3 regions of the Nonomuraea sp. B12E4 genome follow, and region 1 is predicted to be linked to each of the others. Evidence: riboswitches for the same ligand, from Rfam matches in the RefSeq annotation. Region 1 holds a riboswitch; each other region holds the start of a gene.
The links. Region 1 has a riboswitch for S-adenosylmethionine ahead of ABGB18_RS43770 (GNAT family protein). Riboswitches for the same ligand answer to the same signal wherever they lie in the genome.
Positions count from the first base shown of each region.

Region 2: linked by a shared signal. The riboswitch ahead of ABGB18_RS36030 (aminotransferase class V-fold PLP-dependent enzyme) and the one ahead of ABGB18_RS43770 (GNAT family protein) in region 1 are both predicted to bind S-adenosylmethionine.
Region 3: linked by a shared signal. The riboswitch ahead of thrC (threonine synthase) and the one ahead of ABGB18_RS43770 (GNAT family protein) in region 1 are both predicted to bind S-adenosylmethionine.

Region 1 covers NZ_JBDPME010000036.1:38,958-48,605, forward strand. The annotation lists gene ABGB18_RS43760 (GntR family transcriptional regulator) at 1-400, opposite strand, end outside; gene ABGB18_RS43765 (FAD-dependent monooxygenase) at 494-1,609, shown strand; gene ABGB18_RS43770 (GNAT family protein) at 1,690-2,322, opposite strand; SAM riboswitch class I at 2,332-2,417, opposite strand; gene ABGB18_RS43775 (DUF664 domain-containing protein) at 2,526-3,515, opposite strand; gene ABGB18_RS43780 (Glu/Leu/Phe/Val dehydrogenase dimerization domain-containing protein) at 3,571-4,623, opposite strand; gene ABGB18_RS43785 (Lrp/AsnC family transcriptional regulator) at 4,737-5,201, shown strand; gene ABGB18_RS43790 (hypothetical protein) at 5,309-5,455, opposite strand; gene ABGB18_RS43795 (hypothetical protein) at 5,580-6,224, opposite strand; gene ABGB18_RS43800 (exopolyphosphatase) at 6,315-7,292, opposite strand; gene ABGB18_RS43805 (LysR family transcriptional regulator) at 7,657-8,646, opposite strand; gene ABGB18_RS43810 (winged helix-turn-helix domain-containing protein) at 8,664-9,542, opposite strand.
Region 2 covers NZ_JBDPME010000022.1:74,554-84,201, reverse strand. The annotation lists gene ABGB18_RS36050 (chaplin) at 1-164, opposite strand, end outside; gene ABGB18_RS36045 (SAM-dependent methyltransferase) at 357-1,319, shown strand; gene ABGB18_RS36040 (cytochrome P450) at 1,454-2,647, opposite strand; gene ABGB18_RS36035 (TerC family protein) at 2,647-3,411, opposite strand; SAM riboswitch class IV at 3,523-3,638, shown strand; gene ABGB18_RS36030 (aminotransferase class V-fold PLP-dependent enzyme) at 3,725-4,981, shown strand; gene ABGB18_RS36025 (DoxX family protein) at 5,052-5,699, opposite strand; gene ABGB18_RS36020 (NADH-quinone oxidoreductase subunit D) at 5,822-6,967, shown strand; gene ABGB18_RS36015 (acyltransferase) at 6,964-8,082, shown strand; gene ABGB18_RS36010 (DUF3180 domain-containing protein) at 8,239-8,703, opposite strand; gene folK (2-amino-4-hydroxy-6-hydroxymethyldihydropteridine diphosphokinase) at 8,700-9,203, opposite strand; gene folB (dihydroneopterin aldolase) at 9,307-9,648, opposite strand, start outside.
Region 3 covers NZ_JBDPME010000024.1:107,633-117,280, reverse strand. The annotation lists gene ABGB18_RS37660 (dipeptide ABC transporter ATP-binding protein) at 1-813, shown strand, start outside; gene ABGB18_RS37655 (S8 family serine peptidase) at 953-2,080, opposite strand; gene ABGB18_RS37650 (hypothetical protein) at 2,077-2,826, opposite strand; gene ABGB18_RS37645 (SAM-dependent chlorinase/fluorinase) at 2,902-3,708, opposite strand; gene ABGB18_RS37640 (DUF3263 domain-containing protein) at 3,826-4,125, shown strand; gene otsB (trehalose-phosphatase) at 4,165-4,935, shown strand; gene ABGB18_RS37630 (hypothetical protein) at 5,024-5,605, shown strand; gene ABGB18_RS37625 (trehalose-6-phosphate synthase) at 5,650-7,074, opposite strand; gene ABGB18_RS37620 (RNA polymerase sigma factor) at 7,106-7,660, shown strand; SAM riboswitch class I at 7,740-7,881, shown strand; gene thrC (threonine synthase) at 7,895-9,127, shown strand; gene ABGB18_RS37610 (MoaD/ThiS family protein) at 9,152-9,427, shown strand.

The DNA of each region.
Region 1 (9,648 bases):
TGGTCCGTACCAGGTCGTCGCGGCCGCGTACGTGCCGGTAGATCGCCGCGGCCGAGACGCCGAGACGCGCGGCCACGCCGCGGATGGTCACGGCCCCGAGCCCTTCGGCGTCGGCGATCGCGATCCCCTCGCGCACGATCCGCTCCCGGGTCAGCTCCACCCCGCCGGGCCGCCGCCGCGGCCTGCTCCGCGTGGCCGCCACCACCGTCCCCGACCGGGACCTGCCCTCCACCAGCCCTTCCTCCTTGAGTACGGCGAGCGCCCGCACCGCCGTGGCCAGGGCCACCCCGAAGTCGCGGGCGAGCGCGCGGGTGGACGGCGTCCTGTCGCCGGGGGCGAGCTCACCCGCCTGGATGCGGCGCCGGAGCTCGGCGGCGATGCGCTGGTAGGGGGCTTCCATCTGGGGGTTGTCCTAGAACAGTTGGGGCGTTCGGGGCGAGATCTGTTCTAGCACAGTTGGGTGTTTCCGCGCTGTTGGGGATAGCAAGGTGCCATGACTTCAGTGTTGATCTCCGGCGCGAGCCTCGCCGGTCCCGCCCTGGCCTGCTTCCTGCGGCGGCACGGCTTCACCGTCACCGTGGTCGAGCGCGCTCCCGCCCCGCGTCCCGGCGGCCAGGCGATCGACGTGCGCGGCACCGCGCTCACCGTCGTCGAGCGGATGGGGATCCTCTCCGACGTGCGGCGCCGCCGTACCCGGATCGAGGGCATGTCCATGCTCGACGGTGACGGCAATGAGCTGTGGCGCTCCACCGAAATGGCGCTGTCCAGCGGCCGCCTCGACAGCGACGACGTCGAGTTGCTCCGCGACGACCTGAGCCGCTTGATCCACGACAGGACCAGGTCCGACGTCGAGTACGTGTTCGGCGACTCGATCACCTCGCTCGCCCAGGACGAACATGGCGTGCGGGTCACCTTCGAGCGGGCGGCCGCACGCGACTTCGACCTCGTGGTCGGCGCGGACGGCCTGCACTCCAACGTCCGCCGCCTGGTGTTCGGGCCCGAGCGGGAGTTCGTGCACCACCTCGGGACGTACCTGTCTATCTTTTCCACGGACAACTACCTGGGCCTGGAGAACTGGCAGGTCTGGTTCAACGACGGGGACACGGGCGGGGCGGTCTATCCGGTGCGGGACAACGCCGAGCTCCGCGTCAACCTCGGCTTCAATGCCGAGGAACCCGTCGCGTACGACCACCGTGACGTCGAGGCGCAGAAGCGGCTGGTCGCCGGGCGTTGCGCGGGCGCGCGCTGGGAGGTGCCCCGGCTGCTCAAGGCGATGTGGGACGCGCCCGACTTCTATTTCGACTCCATGGCCCAGGTCCGCATGGAGCGCTGGTCGGCCGGCCGGGTGACGCTGCTCGGCGACGCCGGCTACTGCGCCTCACCGCTGTCCGGCCAGGGCACGAGCCTGGCGCTGGTGGGCGCGTACGTCCTGGCCGCCGAACTGGCCCGGTCCGGGCACGAGACCGCGTTCGCCGCCTACGAGGAGCGCATGCGGCCGTGGGTCGAGCTCAACCAGGCGCTCGTGAAGCACAACCGCGACCACGCAGGGCAGTCCCCCGCCGGCGAGAGCCCGCTGGACCACGTGAAGAACGCGATCGAGCTCCCCTGAGCGGCCCGGCCGAGGGGCTCAGGGGGCGGATCTCCCACGGATCGGATGACAATCCTCATGTGACCCCGCTGATCGCGACGTCACGCCGGCCGGTCGTGGCCCGGCACGGGCAGGCGCTCGGTCAGAGCGTGCTTGACCGCGTGCCATTCCGGGGCGATCACCGAGTACATCGCCGAGTCGCGCAGGTGGTCCTCCTCCACCGGCGCCCATGACATCGACCAGTTGCGCAGCACGCCCTCGAAGGTGGCGCCCAGCGCCTCGATGGCGCGCCGTGACCGCTGGTTGCGGGCGTCGGTCTTGAGGTCGACCCGGGCCACGTCGAGCGTTTCGAAGGCGTGCGTCATCAGCAGCAGCTTGGCCTCGGCGTTGATGCCCGAACCCTGTGCGGACGCGCCGAGCCAGGTGAACCCGATCTCGATGGCACGCAGCGCGCGGCGGCCCGGCCAGGTGCGCGGGTCCCAGAACGCCGTGCACCCCACCGCCCGCCCGTCCGACCTGCGGACCTGCGCGAACGGGATGAGCCCCTGCTCCACCCGGTCGAACTGGGCCTTCAGGTAGTCGGCGACCTCGTGGCCGCGGGGCACGAGCGTGAAGGCGTAGCTGGCGCGGTCCTCCTCCGCGGCCAGGGCCAGGTCGGGCGCATGCCCGAGGGACAACGGCTCCAGCCGCACCAGGGAACCCTCAAGCGGGGGGACATCGAACCATGGGCGCATGACGAAGGCTCCTCATCGTTCCTGGCATTGGCACCTTGCGGGGCAGGTTGCCGGACCGTCTTGGGGCCAGGTCCCTCGGGTCCTCTGGATGAAATCTCATTGAGCATGGCGTGGCACACACGCGGCGGTCAAGAAACGCCGCGGGTATGTCCTCGCGCTTCTCGCAGGGCCCTTCTCACAGGGCCCTGCGCACAGGGCCCTTCTCACAGGCCGACCGCGCCGTCGATGCGTTCGCGGAGCAGGTCGGCGTGGCCGTTGTGCCGGGCGTACTCCTCGATCAGGTGGATGAGCACCCAGCGCAGCGAGACCGTCCCGCGCCAGTCGTCGTGACCTTCGACGTCCAGGTCAGGTGCGCCGGCCGTGAACGCCTGGGCGAACGTCACCTCTCCCCGCCACGCCTCCCAGGCCGCCGCGACGGCCTCCGGGTCGGGCGCCGCGCCGTCGAAGTCCCCGTCGGGGTCCGTGGCCGAGGAGAACAGCGGCGGCGCGTCCTGGCCGGCCAGCACGCGCCGGAACCAGCGGCGTTCCACGTCGGCGAGGTGGCGGACCAGCCCCAGCAGCGAGAGGGTGGAGGGCTCCACCGACCGGCGGGCCAGCTCCGATTCCAGACCCGAGCACTTCAGCTCCAGCGTCGAACGCTGAGCCCGCAGGATCTCCGTGAGCATCGGCCGCTCGTCGCCGGTGGCGGGGGTGCTGAACCGGCGGTCGCCGGCCGCGGGCCATATTTCGGCTCGCCTCTGCCCCTCGCCCGGGGAGGCGGAGTCCCGTGGCTCGGCCTCCGGCGGGTGCAGGGGAAACCGCTTGGTCAGCGCCGTGACCCGGTTACGCGGGCCGAACACCGCGACGGCGACGAAGTCGATCTCCTCGCCCGGGGTCGCGGCCAGCGCGGCGAGATAGTCGTCGTAGTCGCGCGCCTGCCGGGCCACCTCGTTGAAGCCCACGGTGACCACGTCTTCTCGGGCGCGTGCCTTGGCGTACAGGCCGCGCAACTGCTCGGGGGTGGCGCTCAGGACCGGCACCGGATGCGGGTTCAGCCCGGCGTGCAGGCCGCCCGAGGCGTCCTTGGCATCGGGCGCCGGCGGGACGGGCAGCCGGCCGCCCATGCTGAGCCCGAGCACGGCCGCGGCGTTCACGGCCCAGGCGGCGGGCAGATCGGCACTGATGACGAGAACCAGTTTCGTGGGTAATGCCATGGGATGCGCACTCCAACCGTGGTGGGTCCGGGACGATACCGGGCAGGCGAGAGCCTCATCCCTCAGCGGGGACGAGCCCGGCGGCCGCGCGGATGCGGCGCTGCGCCATCTCGTGTCCCGCTTGGGCGAGAGTGACGTGGAGGTCATCCGCGGTCCGCAGGAGTTCGGTGACGGTGCCTTCGATGGCCTGGACTCGGGCGAGGGCCTCGTCGGGGGTGGCGTGGTGCACCTCGGTGGTGATCGCGTGGACGGCCCCGCCCGCGCTGGCGACGTGGTCCGGGATCCACAGGATGCCTCGCTGGTGCAGCAGTTCGGCGGTCTCGGGGGTGTCGAGCTGGTTGTTGGCGGGGCCGACGACGGCACGGCAGTGCAGTTGCCCCACCACCTGCGTGGTGAGCAGGCCGCCGAGGGCTGCGGGGACCAGGATGTCCACGTCCGTGGAGACGATCTCTTCTGGGCTGCTCCAGGCGGCGCCGAGCTCATCGGCGATCTTCATCTTGGCGGGGTCGATGTCGGTGACGGTCAGGTGGGCCCCCTCGGCGGCCAGCAGGCGGGCGAGGTGTTCCCCGACGTGGCCCAGCCCGATCAGACCCAGGCGCAGACCTTTGAGGTCGCTCTCGCCGTACAGGCGCCGGCTGACGGCACGCAGCGCGGCGAGCGTCCCATGGGCGGTGTGCGGGGATGAGTCGCCGCTGCCACCCAGGTGCTTCGGTTTGCAGAACACGTGCGGGGTGACTTCCCCGATCACCGCCATGTCGGCCGGGGAGGTCCCCACATCCGGGCCGACCGTGTACGTCCCGCCGAGCGAGTCGATCTGGTCGGCGACGTCATGCAGGACGTCGCGGCGCCGGGCCGGGTCGAGCCACGTGCCCGGCGGCAGGGCCACGACGGTCTTCCCACCGCCGCTGGCCAGGCCGGTGACCGCGAATTTGAGGGTCATCGCGGCCGACAGGCGAAGGGCGTCGGTCAGGCCGTCGCGCCAGTCGGGGTAGTGCCACAGCCGCAGCCCGCCCGCGGCCGGACCCAGCGCCGTGGAGTGCAGGGCGATGATGACCGGCAGGCCGGAGCGCGGGCCTCGCCGGATGAGGATCTGTTCATGGTCGAGCATGGGAACGCCCTTTCTGTCGCGCCTGGCCGACGATAGCCGAGCGTTCCGGGCATCTGCCGCGCAGCAGGGCCCCATACCGAACGATTGGCCGAAATACCTCTACGATTCCGTACGTGGATGAACTTGATTCGGAGATCGTGCGGCTTCTCCAGACAGATGCGCGGCAGTCCAACCGCGAGCTCGCCCGGAAGCTCGGCGTGGCCCCCTCGACCTGCCTGGAACGTGTCCGCGCGCTCACCCGCCGGGGCGTCATCCGCGGCTACCACGCCGACATCGATCCCGCCGCGCTCAACCGCCAGGTCCAGGCCCTGGTCTCGGTTCAGATCAGGCCGCTCAGCCGCGCCGTCATCGACACCTTCAAGAACTTCGCCGGCGGCCTGCCCGAGGTCCTCAGCGTCTTCGTGATCTCGGGCGGTGACGACTTCGTCCTCCACGTCGCCGTCCAGGACCTCGACAGCCTGCATTTCTTCCTCACCGACCGGCTCAGCAAGCGCCGCGAGATCACCGGATTCCGCACCTCGGTGATCTTCCAGCAGGTCAGCGACACCGCCCCCACCCGCCTCCCCGAACCCACGTGAACTTCGTCGTTCAGGGCATCACGCCGCGGCAGCCGTTCACCCCGTGATCGGACGCTCCGGGCCGGCATCCGACCTCACCTCCGCCGCGACGCCCCGACCTCGGAGCCCTAGAATCCTTCAAACAAGGCGACCGCCTGCCCGTAGTCACCGTCGCGGAACGCCTTCGCCGGGAGCACGAAATGCAGGTAGCTACCGTCACCCAGTTCGTAGTGCCCGATGGTGATGATGTGCCGGTAGGGCCCGTCGTCCGACATCTCCCGGAGGGGGAACGTCCCGCGGAGGCCAGCCAGCGGTACGGCAGGGGCAACATCGCCGACCGAACAGATGCACCTGGTCCCAGTACCTGGTCGGCACGGGAGGCCCGCTGCGGGAGACCGATCAGAAACGCGCGTTCCTCTTACGGCGTTCTGAGGCGAACGAGTCCAGTTCGTCCGCCCGGCGGAGGTCCTTGGGGCGACCCATGGCGCGGCGCATCCGGATCAGGTCTTCACGCGAGACGTAGCGGACTTCCAGGCCGCCTGGGTCGGCCGCGGTGACCGCGCGGTCGAGGAACTCTCGGACGTGGAGACCTCCCCAGGGGAGCGCCGGGGTGCAGCAGTCGCCGCCGGCTCCGGGTGAGGTGAACTGCACTTTGGGGCGGAGAAAGGAATCCGGCCGGGTTGCCAGGGGGTTTCCCTCGTCGTCGGCGAGCAGGGCGTCGACGGAGGCGAAGGCGGCCGCCAGGGCCGGGGCGTTGACCGGCGCGCCGTCCCAGAGCAGGTCCAGATCGCCGGTCAGTTCGGCGGAGCCATGCATGATCCCGGCGACCTGGCCGATCACCACGGCGCGGACGCCGTTGCGGTGGAGTGCTTCGAGCAGGGGGAAGGGGTCGAATCCGAGGGCATCGTCCGTGCCGATCGTGCCGACGTCGTCGTCGGCGTCCTGGTGGCCGAGGCCGGTGCTCGCCCGGCTCGACGCCAGCTCACGGGTGCGCCGGGCGGCGGCGCGGAGTCGTTCCAGCGGTTCGTCGATCACCTGATCCATGCAGGAAAGGGTACGGGGGCGGCTTCTCGGACGACCGCGAGCGCCTTGGCGATGTTCCGCTCGGCCAGGTCCAGCATCCGGGAGCCAGGCTCAGAACGTCCGCCCCGACCGTCTCCCGCGGCTCGCGCCGATCCGCTCCAGGAGCAGGCCCTCGCGCGTGGACCACGGGCAGATCTGTGCTTCCCGCACCTGGCAGGCCTCCATGAGGGCTTCGGCGATCACGGCGCCGGCCAGGGACTGCTCGGCCCGGTGGCGGCTGATGCCCGGCAGGTCGCCGCGCCGCCGTACGTCTGTGTGTGCCAGCAGTGTGACGGCCGTCCGCACCGATGACAGCGTGAGGTGGGCGGGGGCACGCGTGGGCCGCTCCAGCGTGGCGGCGAGCTTCGCCAGTTGGAGGAAGGTCTTGGACGACGCGACCACGTTTACGCCGGGCCCGACGACCGGCAGCGGGACGCTTTCCAGCACCTCGCGCATGTGCTGCCGCATGGCTTGAAGATTCCGCTTCTTGGGCAGCGCGCCGCCGGGAAGCAGCGCACGCGTCACCGTCCGGGCCCCCAAGGGCAGCGAATGCACCTGTGCGGGCTCCTGGTCATCGCCATAGGCGACCTCCACAGTCCCGCCACCGATATCCAGTACGAGCAACGGACCCGACCTGTCACCCAGCCAGCACCCCGCGGCGATGTAGGCCAGCCGGGCCTCTTCACGCCCCGGCAGGAACCGTAAGTGGATGCCCGTGGTGTCGGCGACCCGGCCGATGACCTCGTCGCGATTGGCGGCATCGCGAATGACCGAGGTCGCGAACGCGAACACCGCGGACCCACCCTGTTCGGACTCGGAAAGCCGGGCCACCGCACGCTGCACGCTGCGGATCCCACGCGTGTTCACCCGTCCGTCCCCGGTGAGGGTCTCATGTAAGGCCAGCCGGACCTTCCCGGTCGGCGACATGGCCCATCGCCCGGAGGCCTCGGGGTCCTTACGTCGCCGTCGCCGCGCCACCATCAACAGGGCGCTGTGACAGCCCACATCCATGACCGCTGCTTGCCGCACAAAGATCGCCTCCTCATCCACGACACCACTACCACGGCCCTACCCCGTTCACATGCCGTTCACGTGTCGTACACAGGGACCGACCACACGGCCGCTCCGCCTCGATTCTGCAGGACATCCACAGCCTGTGGATGAACGGCCGGCGCCTCGACCCGCAGGTGACCCGGACTGAACCGGGACGGCCGTGATCGCTCCTCGCTCAGTGACGATCAGAGATCGCTGAGTTCTTTGTACTCTTCCCACAGGTCGTACACGGGAACGCATGACGCACCTCCCCGGGCTCGAATCGGTCATCAGATCGCTGTCAGCGGCCTTGGCCTCAAGACGCGCGAACAAGCTCCGATCGCCAATGTGGCGATCACCGCCCCTAATCGATCGCCCCAGGTCACGACATCACGGATGGGCACGACCTGCTGCCCGCGGATCGCGGTCCGGCCGCCCCCTGAAGCCGGAAGCCGGTCACGGCGTCGGCGAACGCCCGGACGGTGGCGGTCTCGCCCCCGGGCGGCCACACCGGGACGATCACCATCGGTGGCATGTCGGTGATCGGAACGACCGTCAGGCCGGGGAACGGGATGTGCTCCAGCAGGGACCTTACGGTGAAGTGCAGGCCGTATCCCCGGGCGACCAGCGTGATCACGTCATCCGCGACCACCTCGCTCTTCCCGGTCATCGTGGTGAGGTCGTCACCGGCGCGGTTGAGCGGGCGCCCCGACGGGGTGTGCCGCGGCACCCATCGGTCGCTGAGGGCCTGGCCGACGATCGCCTCGCGAGGCGCGAGGAACTCACAGCCGACGAGGTCCTCCAGGCTCACCACCCGGCGGGCGGCCAGGGGGTGGCTGTCCGGCATGAGCACGCCACGGCCCACTTCGGCCAGCACCGGCCCCACCGTGAGCTGCAAGCTCGCCAGGGCCTCCCCGTCGCCGCCGGGCGACCAGGCCAGCATGACGTCGACCTCCTCGTTGTGCAGCGCGATGTCCGGCCGGAACACCCGTACCGCATTCAGTGTGGTGGCGCAGTCCGGACGGCACTCCTCGAAGACCGCCGCCACGCGCGCGGCGAAGCCACCGCCGATCGTCGCGGAATAGCCGAGGCGTAGCCGTTCCCGGCCGTTCCCGGCCGCGGCCTGGCAGTCGCGCAGCGTTCGGGCCAGCGTGTCGTATCCGAGCCGGGCGCCTTCCTCGAACCGCCGGCCCAGCGCGGTCAGCCGCACCTGCCGGCTGGTGCGCTCGAACAGCTTGCCGCCGATCTCGTGTTCGAGGGCGCGGATAGTCTGGCTGACCCGCCCCTGGGTGACGTACAACCGCCGGGCCGTCCGGCCGAAATGCAGCTCCTCCGCGAGGATGAGGAAAATCTGAATATCGCGCAATTCCATATGAATCCCCGGCCCTCTCAACGCAGGCACAGCTCCAGCAGCTCCACCGCCCGGGTGGTGCGGTCGATCCACACCTCCCGGTGCCGGCGCTCGCGGACGACCAGCCGCGCCGCGGCCAGGCGGTCGCAGTGGAACGTAAGGGTGCTCGGCGGTGTGTGCGTGACGCCGGCCAGCATGGACATCGTCATCGGCCGGTCCAGCGCCCGCAGCACCTCCGCCCGTACCGGCCCCACCAGCCCTGACAGCTCATCGAGGTCCGCGCGCCAGAACCCTGCCTGCGTGGGTACGGGGTAGCCGATCCACACCGCCTCCGGGTCGTCCAGCCCGACGATCAGCGCGTCCTTGCCCGCCAGCATCGGCACCAGCACCAGCGACCGGTCGCCGAGCTCGTGCACGCCGGCTCCGACGCCCTCGATGACCAGGCCGGTCCCGTCGCGTACGAGCCGCCCGGAGATCGAGCCGAGCAGCACTTCCACGCCGCCCCGCACGCTCGCCGTGCCCACGCGCGCCACCTCCCGGTCGAGGATCGGGCCGGTCCTGCTCCACAAACTCTCGGCGGTGGCCCAGACCTCGGCGAGCGTGCCGGCGTACGCGTGCAGCCAGCGGCCGGGCCGGTCGGCGGCGGCCCGCCAGTGCGCGGGCACCCGCCCGAACGCCTGCTCCAGGTCCCTGACCAGGGCGTCGGGCGGCAGGTCGCGCAGGAGGTCGATCTGCTCCGGTACGGAGTCGTCGCGGACCGGCACGCGCGGCACCACGGTGTCGGGCGCCAGGTGGCAGCCAAGGGCGGCCAGCGGCCGCACCGCCTCCCTCGTCAGCCCGCTCGCCCCCGACTGGATCACCCTCCGCCACAATGGGGGAAGGCCACGGCCACGGCCCGCGAGCGCGTCAGTGATCATGGCGAGGACGGTCACACTCGGGGAGAGCGACACCGAAATTCGCGGCTTGACGGTTGTTCGAATTTCCGTCCGTTGTTGACGTTGAATGCCCGCCCCCCGCAGTGAC
Region 2 (9,648 bases), on a different contig from region 1:
GCGATCGCGTTGCCGCAGACGTTGATCGGGGCCGTGATCGGAAGATGCAGCTGGTTACCGGAGATGACGCCGCCGTTGCCGCTGGTGATGTCGGCGTGGGCAGCCGGCGCGGCCAGGGACAGCATCGCGATGGACCCGGCGATGACCACGAGCTTCTTCAGCACGAGGGCTTCCTTTCATTCAGCGGCCAGTGGCCGCAGGGTGCTCGATCGGGTGAGTGACCGGCTCCGTCAGCTGGATGTTGGCGCAACGCAATCACTCGATGACAATGGGTAAACGGTATCGCAAGTCAGCGACTACGAGTAGCCGTCCCGTGGCTGTGCGTACTACCCATATCTCGTGAGATAGTCCAGGACATGTGGCTGACCTGGCGCGTCGCAACGGAGCGGGCGCTGTACGGAGAGGCTGGTTTCTACCTCCGCGAGCGCCCCTCGGGCCACTTCCGCACCTCGGTCAACGCCTCGGCGGCGTTCGCCGACGCGATGGTGGCGCTGCTGGAGGAGGTGGACGCCGAGCTCGGCGGCCCTGACGTGCTCGACTTCGTCGACATCGGCGCGGGTGAGGGCCTGCTGGTCACCCAGGTGCTGGCCGCCGCCGAGCCCACGCTGCGCGACCGGCTGCGCGTCACGGCCGTCGACCTGTCCCCCAGACCGGAGGGGCTGCCGGAGCGGATCGCCTGGCGCGTCAACGTGCCCGCGGGCATCACCGGGCTGGCCATCGCAAACGAATGGCTCGACAACGTGCCGCTCGACGTGGTGGAGCAGACGGCCGACGGGCCCCGGCTGATCATGGTCAACGCACACACGGGCGAGGAGCGCCTCGGCGGCCCGCCCCGGCCCGCCGACCGCGCCTGGCTCGACCGGTGGTGGCCGCTGTCCCGGGTGGGCTCGCGGGCGGAGATAGGCTGGCCCCGCGACGAGGCCTGGGCCTCGGTCCTGGTACGCCTCACCAGGGGCCGGGCGATCGCCGTGGATTATGCACACCCTGTGGATAACCGTCCACCCTGCGGCACGCTGACCGGTTACCGGGACGGCGCGGTCGTGGCCCCCGTACCCGACGGGACCTGCGACATCACGGCTCATGTGGCGCTGGACGCGTGCGCGGAGGCGGGTCGGCGGGCCGGTGCGATATCCACAACCTTGTCCACACAGCGCGACGCGCTGCGCGGGCTGGGGATCGCCGGCGCGCGCCCGCCCATCGACCTCGCCCGCACCGATCCGCGCGCCTATCTGCGGGCGCTGGCCAGGGCCTCGGAGGAGGGCGAGCTGATCGATCCGGCGGGGTTCGGCGGCTTCGGCTGGCTCACCCAGAGACGCTGAGCCCCGCACGCGATGAGCCCCGCACGCGATGAGCTCCCCACGCCGTGAGCTCCCCGCGTGGGGAGCTCCGCACGCGGTGAGCTTCCGGCGGCCCGTCCGCGGGACCTCCTGGACGGGAAGTCCCGGGCGGGCGTTCAGGGGGTGGCGGTCACGTCCAGGGAGCGCAGGCCGCGGATGACGTAGCCAGGCTTCCAGTCGGGCCTCTGCCGCAGTTCGAGCACGGCTGCGCGGTCCAGGAGCGCGCCGAACGACTCGATGAGCTCGATGCGGGCCAGCGGCGCGCCCAGGCAGAAGTGGATCCCCGCACCGAAGGAAATGTGCGGATTGTCGGCGCGCCCCACGTCGAGCCGGTCCGGGTCCTCGAACACCGCCGGATCCCGGTTGGCCGAGCCGAACAGCAGCGCCACCTCCGAGCCGCGCGGGATCTCCACGCCGTGCACCTCGATGTCCTCCAGCACCCAGCGCTCGAACATCTGCAGCGGCGTGTCCCAGCGCATCAGCTCCTCGACCGCCGTGGGCAGCAGCGAGCGGTCCGCGCGCAGGCGGGCGAGCTCGTCGGGGTTCCTGAACAGCGCCCACCAGCCGTTGCCCGTCACGTTCACGGTGGCCTCGTGGCCGGCGTTCAGCAGGAGCACGCACGTGCCGACCAGCTCGTCGTCGGTGAGCTCGGTGATCCCGGCCAGCGCGCTGATCAGGTCGTCGCCCGGGTTTCGCCGGCGGTCATGGGCCAGGGAGCGCAGATAGCCGGCGAACTCCGACGCCGCGCGTACCGCGGTGTGCTGGGCCGTGGGGGTGGGGTTGAGCTCGTACATGCCGCAGATGTCGGCCGACCAGGGGCGCAGCAGGTGGCGGTCCTGGCCGGGGATGCCGAGCATCTCCGCGATCACCGTCACCGGGAGCGGCTCGGCGACCTCCGCGATCAGGTCGCCGCCGCCCTTCTCCACGAACGCCTCCACCAGATCCCCGGCGACGGCGCGCACACGGGGGCGCAGGGATTCGACCATGCGCGGCGTGAACGCCTTGGAGACCAGCCGGCGCAGCCTGGTGTGCACCGGCGGCTCGACGTCCAGCATGCCCGCCCTGATCACTCGCCAGAAGGGCTCCTGGAACTCCGGCTCCGGCGGCCGGCCGAACTCCTCGTGGGTTGCCACGTGCAGGTAGGACCGGCCCAGGCGGCGGTCCCGGAGCAGGGAGTTCACGTCGGCGTGCCGGGAGACGAGCCACTGGCCCGTCGGCTCGAAGTAGCTGACGGGCGCCTGGCGTCTCAGCTCGTCATAGACCCGGTACGGATGGGCCACGAATTCCGGGTCCCAGGGATCGAAAAGCACTAGTTCATATTAGGAGCGGCCCCTTCTTCCGGAGCGTCCTTCTCGACCGGCTTGGCGTGCCTGCCGCGCATCCGGATGTTCAGCAGCTCCACGACGACCGAGAACGCCATCGCGAAATAGATGTAGCCCTTGGGGATGTGCTGGTCGAAGCCCTCGGCGACGAGCACCATGCCGATCAGCACCAGGAACGCCAGGGCCAGCATCTTGACGCTCGGGTGCTTGTCCACGAACCTGCTGATCGGCCCGGAGGCGAACAACATCACCAGCACCGCCACCACGACCGCCGCGATCATCACGCCGAGCTCGTCCACCATGCCGACGGCGGTGATGACCGAGTCGAGCGAGAACACGATGTCGAGCAGCATGATCTGCACGATCACGGAGGTGAAGGAGACGCCGGCGCCCTTCCTGCCGTCCTTGTCGTGCGGGGCGTCCATGCTGTGACTGATCTCCGTGACGCTCTTGGCCAGCAGGAACAGGCCGCCGAGCAGCAGGATCAGGTCTCGCCCCGAGATGTCCTGGCCTAAGACGGTGAACAGCGGCGCGGTCAGGCGTACCACCCAGGTCAGTCCGAGCAGCAGGATCAGGCGGCTGATGAGGGCCGCGGCGAGGCCCAGCACGCGAGCCCTGTCCCGCTGTTCGGGCGGGAGTTTCCCCGCCAGGATGGAGATGAAGATGATGTTGTCGATCCCGAGAACGATCTCCAGGGCGACGAGGGTGAAGAAGCCGATCCAGATCTGGGGGTCGGCCACCCAGTCCAACATCCGCGCACCTCCATGGCTCGTGATGGGTTTCCCGGTAGCAACGAGCAGACGGCCGCATAAGTTCGCGGGCTTGCGATAAACGGCCGGTTGTCGGTTATAGTGCGTTTCGTAGGTCATGAGTGCCAGCGACAAGCCCCGGCTAGCTGGCCGGCAACCCTCGCGTCCGCGGCGGGGTGCCCCGGGTGAAGACCTGGTCCGCCACGGGGTGTGGCGGGCAAGCGCGGGCTCCGGGGCTGCTCCAGGGGTCCGATGACCCCCGAGGAGATATGCCGTGCCCACGCTGACGATCTTCGATTCCGCCCCGGCCGAGACCCTGACGCAGGCCCCCACCTCCGCCGACCGCCCGCTCCCCGCGGTGCTGGGCGCCGACCTGGAGGTGCCGGTCAAGGGCGGGAGGCTGGTCGGCTACGCCAACCTGGACTACGCCGCCAGCGCCCCCTGTCTGGAGCCGGTGAACGCCGCCGTCGCCGCCGCGCTCCCGGCCTACTCCAGCGTGCACCGCGGTGCGGGCTACGCCTCCCAGCTCACCACCGCCAGGTACGAGCAGGCGCGCCACACGGTCAGGGCGTTCGTCGGCGCCCGGCCGGAGGACGCCGTGATCTTCACCCGCAACACCACCGACGCCACGAACCTACTGGCCCGCTGCCTGCCCGCGGGCACGACCGCCGTGGTGTTCGACACCGAGCATCACGCCTCGTTGCTGCCCTGGCAGCGGTCCGTACGGCTGGCGCCGCCCGTCCTGCCCGGCTCGGCCGTACGCGCCGCCGACGAGGCGCTGGCCGGGATCGACGGGCCCAAGCTGCTCGTGGTGACCGCCGCCTCCAACGTCACCGGCGAGCTGTGGCCCATCGCCGCCCTGGCCCACATCGCACACCGGCACGGGGCCCGGATCCTGGTGGACGCGGCGCAGCTCGTACCGCATCGGCGGCTCAACCTGACGGCGCTCGACCTGGACTACGTGGTCTTCTCCGGGCACAAGCTGTACGCGCCCTTCGGCACCGGGGCGCTGATCGGCCGGCGCGACTGGCTGGCCGACGGGGAGCCGTACCTGAAGGGCGGCGGCGCGGTGCGCTCGGTGGGGGACGCCGCCGGGGGCGAGGTGGACTGGCACGACGATCCGGAGCCGCGGCACGAGGCGGGCACCCCGAACGTGCTGGGCGCCATCGCGCTGGCCGCCGCCTGCGACGCGCTCAGCGCCACCGGCTGGACCGCGCTGGTGCGCGAGGAGGAGCGGCTGATCGAGCGGCTGCGGGCCGGGCTGGCCGGCATCGAGGGGGTACGCGAGCTGTCGCTGTGGGGGGAGGACCACCCGCGCGTGGGCATCGTGTCGTTCACCTTGGCCGGCCGCTCCGCCCGCGAGGTGGCCGAGATCCTCTCCAGCGAGTACGGCATCGGCGTGCGTGACGGGAAGTTCTGCGCGCATCCGTTCGTCCGGCACCTGCTGGACACCACCACCGGGGGCTGTGAGGACGGCACGGCCTCGGCGATACGCGCCTCGATCGGCCTCGGTACCACGCAGGAGCACGTGGACCGGTTGATCGAGGCCCTGCGGGACCTGGCCGCGCGCTGACGGTTCGGCGCGATCGAGGCGCCGGGCGTCAACGGTTCGGCCCGGTCGAGGCGCCGGAGCCGGCCGGGCGTCAGCGGTTCGGCGGCTTGCGGTGCTCCGGCGGCTCGTCGGCGATCAGGGCGTCGATGTCGCGCATGTCCTGGTCGTTGAGCCTGCGGGAGCCCGGCGTGGCCGGCTGCCTGGGCACGCGGGGCGGCTCCGCGGGCTCCGTGGCGGCGGGCGTCGTCGGACCGCCGGTCTGGGTGGGTTCGACCTGGCGGACCGGAGCGTGGGCGGCGAGTTCCTCCTCGGCGACGCGCCGCTCCGCCCGCCGGCGGAAGATCGCGTTGAACAGCCCGTCGAGCCCCAGCCGGCCCCCGCCCAGGGCCAGGAACAGCAGGCTGAGCGCGCCGAGCGCGCCCGGGAGCTCCCACCCGTTCTCGGCGGTCAGCACCCGGTCGGCCTGGTGCACGAAGGTGATCGCGGCGAGCATGCCGATGAGCAGCAGCAACGCCACCGGGCGTACCAGCAGGCCGAGGATCAGCAGGAGGCCGCCGATGGTCTCGATGACGGTGGTGTACCCGGCTGCGAGTTCGGGCGCCGGGACACCCATCTCCCTGAACTGCATGGCCGTGGCGCCGAAGCCGCCCCGCCACTTCTGCCAGCCGTGGGCCACGAAGATCACGCCGGTCCCCACTCTCGCGATCAATGCGACGGCATCGAAAAGAACTCTCTTCATGGCGTTTTCTCCCCCCGTTACCGATATTCCTCCCCATGTCCAGCTTCAGGATGCGTTGCCGTACTATCTCTTGACCCTCCCCCACGCTGGATCATCAACCGGGACGGTGGCAGCATTGCCGTATGACGGAACGTGTGGTCGGGATCGGCGCGGGCGCGAAAGAGCTGGCCACCGAGGACATGATCCTCAACATCGGCCCCCAGCACCCCTCCACGCACGGCGTGCTCAGGCTCCGGCTGACGCTCGACGGCGAGCGCATCGCCACCGCCGAGCCGATCGTCGGCTACATGCACCGGGGCGCTGAAAAGCTGTTCGAGGTCCGCGACTACCGGCAGATCATCATGCTGGCCAACCGGCACGACTGGCTGTCGGGCTTCGCCAACGAGCTGGGCGTGGTGCTGGCCGCCGAACGCCTGCTCGGCATGGAGCCGCCGGTCAGGGCCGTGTGGGCGCGTACGCTGCTGGCCGAGCTCAACCGGGCGCTCAACCACCTGATGTTCCTCGGCTCCTACCCGCTGGAACTGGGCGCGATGACGCCGCTGTTCTACTCGTTCAACGAGCGGGAGCGCATCCAGGCCGTCATGGAGGAGATCTCCGGCGGGCGCATGCACTACATGTTCAACCGGGTCGGCGGGCTCAAGGAGGATCTGCCGCTGGGCTGGCTCGACCGGGTGTCCGAGACGATCACCGAGACCCGGCGCCGGGTGCCCGACATCGAGAATCTCATCCTGCACAACGAGATCTTCGTCGCGCGTACCAAGGGGGTCGGCGTCCTCTCCCGCGAGCAGATCATGCAGTACGGCGTCAGCGGCCCCATCGCCCGCGCCTCGGGCGTCGATCTCGACCTGCGCCGCGACGACCCGTATCTGGCCTACCCCGAGCTGCCGGTGAAGGTCGTCACCCGCGACGCGGGCGACTGCCACTCCCGGTTCGAGGTGCTGCTCGACCAGCTCAAGGTCTCGCTCGACCTGGCCGACGCCTGCGTCGACCGGCTGCGTTCCCTTCCGCCCGGGCCGATCAACCAGCGGTTGCCCAAGGTGCTCAAGGTGCCGGAGGGGCACACGTACGCGTGGACGGAGAACCCGCTCGGCATCAACGGCTACTACCTCGTCTCCAAGGGCGACAAGACGCCGTGGCGGCTCAAGCTGCGCTCCGCCTCCTACAACAACGTCCAGGTGCTACGCGAGATGCTGCCCGGGCACCTGGTCGCCGACATGGTGGCCATTCTCGGCTCCATGTTCTTCGTCGTGGGTGACATCGACAAGTGAGCACCGACCCTCCGATCGAGCGTGACAAGTACGTCGACTGGCTGCGCGCGCTGAGCCTGATCGTGGTGGTCCTGTGGCACTGGGCCTTCACCATCCTGCAGTGGAAGCCGCACGGCCCCGAACCCACCAGCCCGCTGGGCTTCACCTCCGGGCTGTGGATCCTCACCTGGCTGCTGCAGGTGCTGCCGCTGTTCTTCTACGTCGGCGGGCACGTGCACCTGCTGTCCTGGAACCGGGCCAAGGCGCGGGGCGTCGGCATCGGCTCGTTCGTCCTGCGGCGCATCCGGGCGCTGGCGTTACCGGCCCTCTTCCTGTGCGGGGTCTGGATCGCCATCGGGGCGGTGGTCACGCTCACGTTCGGGGTGGACTGGATGTGGCGGGTGGTGCTGCTGGTGCTCAGCCCGCTGTGGTTTCTCGGCGTCTATCTGGTGCTGATCGCCATGCTGCCGGTGGCGCTCTGGCTGCACCAGCGCTACGACGTGCTGACGCTGATCTGGCTCGGCGGCGCGTCCCTGGTGGTGGACGTGATCCGCTTCCGCTACGGGATCGACTGGGCCGGCTGGCTCAACATGATCCTCATCTGGGGCCTGGCCCACCAGGCGGGGCTCTTCTACGACCGGGTCGTCCTGCTGCCCAGGCGTTATGACATCGCCCTGCTGTGGACGGGGCTGTTCGCCCTGTTCGGCCTGGTCTACTCGGGCATCTACCCCGGCTCGATGGTGGGCGTGCCCGGCGACAAGTGGTCGAACATGGCGCCGCCGACGTTCGTGATCGTGGCCCTGCTGCTGTTCCAGATCGGCCTGGTGGAGGTGCTGCGGCCGGCCATGGAACGGGTCCTGGAACGGCCGGGCTGGCGCCGGGTCAACGACTTCATCAACCGGTACGCGCTGTCGCTGTTCCTGTTCCACACGACGGGGATGGCCATCTCGCTGGGGCTGTCGTGGTGGCTGTTCGGCACCTTGGGCGACCAGATCCCGCCGGACCTGAAGTGGTGGCTGGAACGGCCCCTCGCCATCATCGGCCCGCTGATCTGCACCACCCCGGTCATCTACCTCTTCAGCCGCCGCCGCACCCCTGTTGAACACACCCGCGACAAACGTTCAACACCCAGATAACCCCGAAGACGAGCGCATCATTCAGGCCGCCGTGCAGGAGGGCGAGCGGACAAGCGACGTGATCCGTCGTGCACTGCGCCTTCCCGACCGGGAGGTCCGGCTCAGGCAGGCCCGGGCCGATGCCGAGAGATCGGCCGACGATCACGCCGTCATGCGTTACTTGGGCTTGTGACCGTTCGGCTCCTCCGGGCCCTTCGGGATGCGGCAGGAGTGCTCCAGGTAGAGGGCGGCGCAGATGAGCACGACGCACGACACGAAGGAGCCCACGGCGATGAAGAACTCGCCGCGCGGCGTCTGCCGGTCGAACAACTGCACCGTGATGAGCCCGAACCCGGCGAACACCCCGCCGAAGAACGCCCCCGCGTACGCCGACGCCTTCGCCAGCGCCGCCAGCCGGGCCACCGCCAGCGGCTCCACCGGCTTGGTGCCCGGCTTCCTGGCGATCCTGGCCCGGGTCGCCCAGGCGCTGTAGCCCTCGCCCAGGGCCAGCAGCAGGATCGTGGGAATCGCGGTCCACGGCATGATCGGCAGCTCGGAGTAGAACGGCCTGATCGCCGCCCACGCGATCAGGGCGACGACGATGATGATGCCGACCAGATGGCCCGGATGCGTCGGCCTCAATCGGGCCCCTGCAGCTTCAGGTCCGCGCGCAGGCGTACGCCCTGGACGTCGAGGCCCGCCAGCAGGTCGGCCACCCGGCCGCGGCCGGGCACCTCGCCCTCGGGATCGGCCTTCGACCACGGCACGAGCACGAACGCGCGCTCGTGCGCGCGGGGATGCGGCAGCGTCAGGTCGGGGTCGTCGCAGACCGTGTCGCCCACCACGATCAGGTCGATGTCGAGCGTGCGCGGCCCCCAGCGCTCCACGCGGACCCGCCCGAAGGCGTTCTCGACGCTCTGCGCCCGCTCCAGGAGCGTACGAGGCGCCAGGGTGGTCTCGGCGACGACGACCGCGTTGAGGAAGGGCTGCTGCCCCTCGGGGCCTCCGACGGGATCGGTCTCGTAGACCGGGGACACCCGGACGAAATCCAGCCCTGGGGCGTCGAACAGGGAGTCCAGCGCATCCTGCAGGGTCTGGAACCGGGGACCGAGGTTGCTGCCGAGCGCGAGGACGACCTTCATGCGCGGCTCCGCTCGATGGTCACGATCATGTTGTTCTTCATACGCGACTTCACGCGATCCGTCACGCTTTGTGCCGCCGCCCGGCAGGCGCTCACACCAGCCCTCATGCGCGACTCCGCTCGATCGTGACGATCACGTCGTCGAAGGGCAGCGGGATCGGCGCCGCCGGCTTGTGCACGCTCACCTCGACCTTGTGCACCAGCTCACCGGCCAGGCAGACGTCGGCCAGGCGTTGCGCGAGCGTCTCGATCAGCTCGACCGGCTCACCCGCCACGACCGCCACCAGTGCCTCGGCCAGCTCACCGTAGTCGACGGTCTTCGCGAGATCGTCGCCGGCCGCCGCCGGCGCGGTGTCGAGGAACAGCGTCGCGTCGACCACGAACTCCTGCCCGAGCTCCCGCTCGGCAGGCAGCACACCGTGCCTCCCCCGGGCCCGCAGGCCCCT
Region 3 (9,648 bases), on a different contig from region 1:
CTGGAGCGGCCCACCTCGGGCTCGGTGACGATCAGCGGCCGGGACATCACCAAGGTCAGGGGCGGCGAGCTCAAGCGGATGCGCCGCAACATCCAGATGGTGATGCAGGATCCGTACACCTCGCTGAACCCGCGGATGACCGTCGGGGACATCATCGGGGAGCCGTACGAGATCCACACCGAGGCGGCGCCCAAGGGCGACCGGCGCAAGAAGGTGCAGGAACTGCTGGAGGTCGTCGGGCTCAACCCCGACCACATCAACCGCTACCCGCACCAGTTCTCCGGCGGCCAGCGGCAGCGCATCGGCATCGCCCGGGGGCTGGCGCTCCAGCCCGAGATCATCGTCTGTGACGAGCCGGTCTCCGCGCTCGACGTGTCGATCCAGGCGCAGGTGATCAACCTGCTGGACCGGCTGCAGAAAGAGTTCAACCTGGCCTACATCTTCATCGCCCACGACCTGTCGGTGGTGCGCCACATCTCCGACCGGGTTGCCGTGATGTACCTGGGCAAGTTCGTGGAGCTGGGCAAGGACGCGGAGATCTACGACCGGCCGGCGCATCCGTACACGCAGGCGCTGCTGTCGGCCGTTCCGGTGCCGGATCCGGAGGGCCGGGAGCATCGCGAGCGGATCATCCTGCAAGGTGACCCGCCGTCGCCGGCCAACCCGCCGTCGGGGTGCCGGTTCCGTACACGGTGCTGGAAGGCGCAGGAGATCTGCGCGGAGGAGGAGCCGTTGCTGCAGATCAGGACGGGGGTCGGGCACGAGAGTGCCTGTCACTTCGCCGAGACGCACGACGTGGTCCACGCCGGCTGACCCGCCTTTCGCACGGGCCCTCCGGGGTTTCCCCCGGGGGGCCTGGCATGTCACACGGCGGCCTCCAGCTCCATGCCCCGCCGGCTCGTCCGCCTGCAGGGCAGTGAGCACAACCTCCAGGGTGATAAGCGAGCGCTTGCTAGGCTGAATCCCTGCCACGCCTTCGGTGCCGCACGATCACCCGCGCCGACAGCGCCACCACCAGCGTCAGCATGCCCGCCACCACGGGGAGCCGGGACGGCGGCGGCGGCCCTTCGCCGAAGTACGCCCCCGGCGTGGGCGCCGCCGACGCGGGCGCCGCCAGCCGGTCGGCCGCCCGCAGGGCCAGCAGCGCGTTGGCCACCCCGTGCCCGTAGGCCCGGCTGTAACCGTCGGCCGGGCGCTTCCTGGTGCCCAGCTCGATGGCCCTGCGCACGTGATAGGGCGACATTTCCGGATGAGCCGCTTTTATCAGGGCGGCGATGCCCGCCACCAGGGCCGCCGCCGAGCTGGTGCCGTCGCCGACCACGTACGAGTCGGCCCCGTCGGCCGTGACGATCTCCGTGCCGGGCGCGACCACAGAGAGGTAGTCCTGCCGGTTGGAGAACCGGGCCACCTGGAGCGCCCGGTCCACCGCTCCCACCGCGATCACGCCGGGATAGGCGGCGGGGAAGTTCTTCCGGTTTCCCGCGTCGCCGTCGTTGCCCGAGGAGGCCACCAGCACCGCGCCCTTGCCGATCGCGTACTGGACGGACTCCTCCTCCGGCGCCGAGCCCTCCCACGACCCGCTGCCGCCGCCCAGCGACATGCTGATCACGTCGGCGCCATGGTCGGCCGCGTACCGGATGCCCTTGGCCAGCGCGTCGCCGCCGCCGGAGCGCCGCTGCTCACGGAGCGGGTCGCCGTTCTCCAGCGTGACCCGGACGGACAGCACCTCGGCCGCCGGCGCCACCCCGATGAGGCCGCGGCCGTCGCCGTGCCCGCGCCCGGCGATCAGGCTGGCCATGGCGGTCCCGTGCTGGCCCCACGGGCCCCTGGTGGCCCCGGTCAGGTCCGGCCCCGGCAGCACGGCGCCCGCCAGGTCGGGGTGGCGGGAGTTCACGCCGGTGTCCAGCACGGCCACGACCACGCCCGCGCCCCGGCTCATCCGCCACGCCTCCGGTAACCGCAGCGCGCCGAGCTGCCACTGCCCGGCCCGCGCGGCCTCGCCCATGTCGTCGGACGAGCTCGGCGCCGCGACCCCGACCACGAGCGCGGTCAGGAGCGCGGGAACGAGGAGCCTGTTCATCTCGTCAGCGCCCGGTGCAGCGTGGTCGCGAGCTGCCACGCGGCCTGGCGCAACCGCGGCACGGTACGGTGACCCGGCAGGTAGGGCCGCCCGTCGGCGTATCCGGCGGCCGTGGCCACCAGGTAGCTACCCCCGTAGCCGACCACCGCCCCGGTGAAATACTGCCGCTCGCCGAACCGCTCGGCGGGCCCGCCGGGAAACGCCACGGGCCGTACGGTGGCCGGCCGCACCCCGTCGAAGGGCCCGAGCCGGAGGGCGGAGGGACCGAAGCTCGCGAGCCTGGAGCCGCGGATGCCGGCGAGCCCGAAACCGTCGAACGCGAGCCTTTTGTGCGCCGGCCCGTCGAGCACGGCGATGCCCACGGTGGCGACGTAGGTCTGCGTGCTGTCGGCGTAGGTGGCGCGTAACGCGGTGCGGCATCCCGTCCGCACGGCGGCGGGCTGGAAGGCGGTCGCGCAGGGCGCCTCGGGGGCGACCCCGGTCAGCACGTACGTGACCCGCGCCCCGGACGGGCTGAGCCCCGGCACCGTGCCGGGGAAGATCCGGGCCACCGGCCACGCGTGCCAGCGCTCGGGCACGGGCGGATCCGGCGGGGGCCAGAGCGTGGACATCGCCACGGGGATCGCCACGGCGATCGCCTGGGTGATCGCCGTGTACTTGGTGGGCAGCGGAGCAGTGGACAGGTGGTACACGTCAACCTCGAACGGGAGGGGAGGGACGCCCGATCTGTCCGTGCATTCTGACACGCGGCCACCGAGGCTATCCGACGCTTCGGTAAACAGACCGATACGCGGAGTAATTCCGATCTGGGGGGTTTCATGCTAAGGAGTAGGCGAAAGTCGGACATGAGCCCCGGGTGGGAGCCCTAACCGCTGCGCGGCGTCGCCCGAGTTGACGGCGATCGCGATCAGCCCTGCCGAGTCCGCGAACGCCACCAGTTCCCCCGGCGGCACCGCCGCGAACGTCTCCCGGTACGGCAGCGAGAGCTGCCGCCGCCCCAGCCACACCCCGAGAGTGTCACCCACCCGCACGCCCAGCGCGTACAGGTCGCCGGCCGTGATCGAGAGCTGGGTGTTGCCGAAGCGGTCGACCGAGACGACCTCGCCCTCCACTGAGCCCTCGCGCAGCAGCGAGGTCGGCTCGGGCAGCCTGACCAGCCGATCCAGCGGCACCCGCGGCCCCAGGTCGGCCGGCGTCAGCCCGCCGCACAGCCGCCCCGCCACCGGGGCGTACACGTCCCGCCCGGGGAAGGTCGGCGAGACCGGGCGCAGGAAGTGCTCCTCGTTCCTGAGCTCGAAGGCGGCCTGCGCCCCGCCGCTGGCGTGCACCGCCCAGGACAGCAGGCCGTTGTCGGGGCCGATGAACACCCGGCCGCCCGCCTCCACGGCCACCGCGCGCCGGGCGCCCCCGGCTCCCGGATCGATCGCGCCGATATGGATGCCGAGGGGGAGGTACGGGATGGTCTGGGCGAGAACCGCCGCGCCTCGCCGTACGTCCCCGGCGGGAATCAGGTGGCACACGTCGATCACCCGGGCCTGCGGGGCGATCCCGGCGATCACGCCATGACAGGCCGCCACATAGCCATCTTCGAGCCCATAGTCGGTGAGGAGGGTGATTACGGAGGTCACATTTGGTGACTGTACGTCCCCCAATCCGTCGTGAACAGCCGCACTTCGCACATTACGATGGTCACGGGCCGCGTGTGGGCGATGTGATCGTCGCCCGCCCCTTTCGAGGAGGACACCATGGGAGCACCGCTCAGCGGTGACAATGCTGCCCAGGAGCCGTCCCACCAACCACTGTCCGAACGCGATCTGGAGCTCCTCGCCTTCGAACGCCAATGGTGGCGCTACGCGGGCGCGAAGGAGCATGCCATCAAGGAGAGCTTCGGGTTCTCCGCCACCCGCTACTACCAGTTGCTCGGTGAGTTGATCGATCGTCCCGAGGCGCTCGAGCACGATCCCATGCTGGTCAAGCGGCTGCGCAGGTTACGATCCACCCGTCAGCGCGACCGCGCGGCCAGAAGGCTCGGCATGCGTCCCTGACCGGCTGGGTACGGCAGGCGCGTGAAGAACATCCCTGGAATGGAAGCGATCTTGAGCGATCCGGCGGGCGCCGTGATCGGGCTCGACTTCGACGGGACCCTCTCGCCCATCGTGCCCGACCCCGCCACGGCCGTGATCCACCCGGAGGCGCCGGCGGTTCTCGCCGACCTCGGCGCCCACGTCGGCGCGGTGGCCATCGTGACCGGCAGGCCCGCGGCCACCGCGCTGGAGCTCGGGCCCGGCCTCGCCGACGTGCCCGGGCTGGTGGTGCTCGGCCACTACGGCTTCGAACGCTGGGAGGACGGCCGGGTCTCCGCACCGCCGCCACCCCCCGGCGTGCCGCGCGCCGAGGCGGAGTTGCCGCTGCTGCTCGACTCGCTCGGCCTGCGGGACGTGACCGTCGAGGACAAGGGCCGGGCCGTCGCGGTGCACACCCGGCGCAGCGCCGACCCCGAGGGGGCGTTCGCCACGCTGCGCGGGCCGCTGGCCAAGCTGGCCGAGAAGCACGGTCTGGTGGTCGAGCCCGGGCGCATGGTGCTGGAGCTGCGGCCGCCCGGCATGGACAAGGGGCACGCGCTCAGCCTGTTCCTGGCGGAGCGGGCCGCGAGGTCCGTCATGTTCGTCGGTGACGATCTGGGCGACCTGGCCGCGTTCGACGCCGTACGCGCCTCCGGGCTGCCGGGTGTGACCGTGTGCAGCGGGTCCGCTGAGGTGACGGCGCTGGCCGAGCGGGCCGACATCGTGGTGGACGGGCCCGAGGGCGTGGTGGCGCTGCTCGCCGAGCTGGCCTCCGCCTTCACCCGCCCGTGACGGGCCCGCGAGCCGCCGAAGTTCGCGATCGGCCCGAGCACAGCCATTCGTGACCGGATTGCAAGCCGCGGGCCCTAGGGTCGACCGCATGTCCAAGCGTTGCCTTGCCGTCGCGGCCGTCGCCGCGGCCACCCTGCTCGCCGTTCCCCTCCCCGCGACCGCCTCGGCCGCGCCCACGCAGGCGCTCAAGCTCAGGGGCGGCCTGACGCTCCACCTGCCGGCCACGTGGAAGGCGCATCGCGTCGCCGCCGACTGGACCCGGGTGGTCACCGGCAAGTGCGCCAAGCCCACGAGCTCGTACGGCACTCCCGGCTGCGACAGCTTCTGGGTGCTCGGGCCCAAGGCGTCCAAGCGAGGCGACGAGATCTTCCGGCCCTACACCGGTGCCCGGCCCTTCTACCCGGCCACGGACGTACAGCCCTGCCCGCACAACGGCGCGTGGAGCCAGGTGCTCGGCAAGATCAGGACCAAGGGCCTGCGCCAGGTCGGCCCCGGGCACAAGGCCGCCTACAACGAGTGGAACGCCACCTGCGTCACCCGCACGCGCTTCGAGCGGAAGTCCCGTTACGTGCAGCGCGAGTGGTATCTGCCGGCGACCGGGATCCTCGTCGTCGACCAGTGGAGCACGCCGGGGCTGGCCGCCGCGCTCAAGGACGCCGACTGGCGCTGACCCCGTTCAGCTCAGAAGGGTGCCGACCGGCGCTGACCCCCCGTTCAGCTCAGGGCGTCGAGCTGGGCCGCGAGCCACTTGTCCGGTGGCAGGGCGGTGGCCGCGGCGTACAGCTTGTCGCGCCGCATCCGGCGCTCATCCTCGGGCATGACCAGCGCGTCGTGCAGCGCGCCGGCGGTGCCGCTGATGTCGTAGGGATTGACCATCAGCGCGTACGGGCTCAGCTCGGCCGCCGCCCCCGCCTCGCGCGAGAGCACGAGCGCGCACCGGGGCGACAGGATCGGGCCCTCCTTGGCGACCAGGTTCATGCCGTCGCGGATGGGGTTGACCAGCAGCACGTCGGCCATCCGGTACGCGGCCAGCGAACGCGGATAGTCGTCGTTGACGTTGAGGATCAGCGGGTCCCAGTCCTCGGTGGCGTATTCGTCCTCGATCTCCTGGGCGCGGCGCTGCACCGACGCGGTGTATTCACGGTATTCGGGCAGGTCGTGACGGCTGGGATAGGCGAAGGCCAGGTGCACCACGCGCCCGTGCCACTCGGGGTGCGCGGCGAGGAACTCGCGGTAGGCCACCAGGCCGCGCACGATGTTCTTCGACAGCTCGGTGCGGTCGATGCGGACGATCAGGTGGCGGTCGCCCACCTGCTCCCTGAGCGCGGTCATGTGCGACTCGACGTCGGGCTCGCAGGCCCGCTGCCAGAGCGCCTCGCCGTCCACGCCGAGGCTGTGCACCCCGATGCGGGTCGTCCTGCCCTCGTGCGTGACGCTGCGGCCGACGCGGTCCACCTCCGCGCCCAGCAACGACTCGCAGCAGTCCATGAACGCCCGCGCCCACCTGTCGGCCAGGAACCCGGCGTGATCGGCGCCCAGGATGCCCTCCAGGACCTCCCCGACCACCTCGTCGGGCAGCAGGGAGAAGTATTCGGGCGGCGCCCACGGGGTGTGGCTGAAGTGGGCGACGCGCAGGTCGGGCCGTTCGGCGCGGAGCATCGCCGGGGTCAGGGTCAGGTGGTAGTCCTGCACCATCACCCGGGCGCCGTGCCCGGCGTTCTCGGCCAGCGCCAGCGCGAACGCGCCGTTGTAGTCGCGGTAGGACTCCCACTCGCGCTCGAACCTCGTGCCGAAGTTGGGCGAGTTGGGGATGTCGTAGAGCAGGTGGTTGACGAACCACAGGGTGGAATTGGCCACAGCGTTGTAGGCGCGGTGGAAGGTGGCCGGCGGGATGTCGAGCATCCGCACCGGGCCCGTGTCGTAGCCGGCCTGGTCGATCCGGCCGCCGGGAGCCAGGCGTACGGCGCTGCGGTCGCCGTCGGACAGCGCGGCGCACACCCACAGCACGCCGTCGTCCTTGGCCACTCCCGACAGCCCGGACACCAGGCCGCCACCCCCGCGTTTCATGGTCAGCTCGCCGTCGTCGGAGACGGTGAAGGAGACGGGCCCTCTGTTGGAGGCCAGCAGAATGCTGTTCATCTAGGCTCCCTTCGACCATAGGATCCCAGCTATGGCGCTTGATGAGCTAACCGAGGAACTCGCCCGCTCCGCCGCCGCCGGGGACCACCGTGCGCTTGGCGAGCTGCTGGCGCGGATCGAGCCTGATGTGATGCGTCACTGCGCCCGGATTCTGCCCTATCACCAGGACGCGGAGGAGGCCTCGCAGGACACTCTGCTGGCCGTGGCGCGCAACATCGGGCGGTTCGAGGGGCGGGCCAGGTTCAGCACCTGGCTGCACATCGTGACGGCCAACTGCGCGCGGACCACCTACCGCTCGCTCAAACGCAGGGCGGCCGAGCAGAGCTCGGACGAGCTGCCGATGCAGAAGCCGGACGTGCGCCGGGTCAGCGTCATCGCGGGGTCACGGCTCGACCTGCTGGATGCCATGGAGGCGTTGGAGGCCGACAAGCCCGATCTGGCGCAGGCGCTGGTGTTGCGTGACATCGTCCAGCTCGACTACAACGAAGTGGCTGAACAGCTCAAGATTCCGCTGGGCACTGCGAAGTCGCGCATTCACCAGGCGCGCAAATATGTGCAGGGAGTGCTGGGCGAAGACTATCGCTGAGACCACCCGTCTCATCTATTGAGACGGGTGGATGTTTCGGCCACTTGGGCGGGTAGAGTCCATTTCGACAACTGAATATTGCTCATCCAGAGGGGTGGAGGGACCGGCCCTGCGAAGCCCCGGCAACCCTCCCGGTTCTGAGGCTCGCGACCTGGCGAGGCCGACCGGGACAGGTGCCAATTCCGGTCTGCGGTCAAGGTGGCCGCGGGCGAAGATGAGGGAAGGCCTCGCTTCATGTCGCTTGACTTTGGTCCTGCTGTCGGTCTGTCCTGCCGCGAGTGCGGCAAGGGTTATCCGCTGGGTCCGAGCTTCGCCTGTCAGGAGTGTTTCGGGCCGCTCGAAGCCGCCTATTCGTTCGGTGAAGTCACCCGCGCGGACATCGAGTCCGGCCCTGCCAACATCTGGCGTTACCGGTCGCTGCTGCCGGTCCCGGCCGACGTCATGAGTAAGCCCAACATGAACCCCGGCTGGACCAAACTTGTCAAGGCGGACCACCTCGCCCGGGCGCTCGGCCTTCGGTCCCTGCACGTGAAGGACGACTCGGGCAATCCCACCCACTCCTTTAAGGACCGGGTGGTCGCCATGGCGGTCGAGGCGGCCCGCAATTTCGGTTTCCACACCCTCTCCTGCTCCTCGACCGGCAACCTCGCCGGCGCGGTCACGGCCGCGGCGGCCCGGGCCGGGCTGGAGGCGTGCGTGTTCATCCCGGCCAACCTCGAACAGGCCAAGATCGCCATGGCCCGGGTGTTCGGCGGCAGATTGATCGGGATCGACGGCAACTACGACGACGTCAGCAGGTTCTGCTCGGAGCTGATCGGTGACCCGATGGGCGACAAGTGGGGCTTCGTCAACGTCAACCTGCGGCCCTACTACGCCGAGGGCTCCAAGACGCTCGCATACGAGATCGCCGAGCAGCTCGGGTGGCGGCTGCCCGAGCAGATCATCATCCCGATCGCCTCCGGTTCGCAGCTCACGAAGATCGACAAGGGCTTCAAGGAGCTGGTGGCGCTGGGGCTGGTCGAGGACACGCCGTACAAGATCTTCGGGGCGCAGGCGGCCGGGTGCTCGCCGGTGTCGAGCGCGTACAAGGCCGGGCACGACGTCGTCCGGCCGGTCAAGCCCGACACCATCGCCAAGTCCCTGGCCATCGGCAACCCGGCCGACGGGCCCTACGTGCTGGACATCGCCCGGCGCACCGGCGGGGGCGTCGAGGACGTCACCGACGCCGAGATCGTGGCGGCGATCAAGCTGCTGGCCGCGACCGAGGGCGTCTTCGCCGAGACCGCGGGCGGCGTGACGGTGGGCGTGCTGAAGAAGCTCGTCGAGACGGGACAGCTCGATCCCGAGGCCGAGACCGTGGTGCTCAACACCGGTGACGGGCTCAAGACGCTGGACGCGATCAGCGACGACGCCCAGCCCACCGCCGTGATCCGGCCCTCTCTCGACGCGTTCCGCGCGGCTGTCTGACAATCAGGAAAGGCGAACTTAAACATGAGCGTTTCTGTGCGGATTCCGACGATTCTGCGCACCTACACCGGCGGCAACGCGGAGGTGAGTGGTGAGGGCGCGACTCTTCGTGACGTCCTTGCCAAGCTCGACTCCGACTACCCGGGGATCGGCGCGAGAATTCTGGATGAATCGGGCAAGATTCGTCGTTTTGTCAACGTATACGTGGGGGAAGAGGACGTCCGATTTGCCGAAGGGCTCGACACTCCTGCCCCTGAGGGCACACAGATCTCAATCATCCCCGCCGTAGCCGGCGGCTGAGTGCCGAACACCCGAACACGTCCACCCTAGAAGGCGCCCCTAGCGGGCGCCTTCTGCTTTTCCTGGTCAATTCAAGGTTGAACCACCTTGTCCGCGAAGAAATACGTAGTTTGCGGATTGACTCTGTTGCCGAACCCCGTGCCACAGGTATGGTCGAGGGCGATCGTCTGGCTTGATTTCCGTTAAGTCGCACGATTACAGGTCTCGCGGAGGAATGGGCG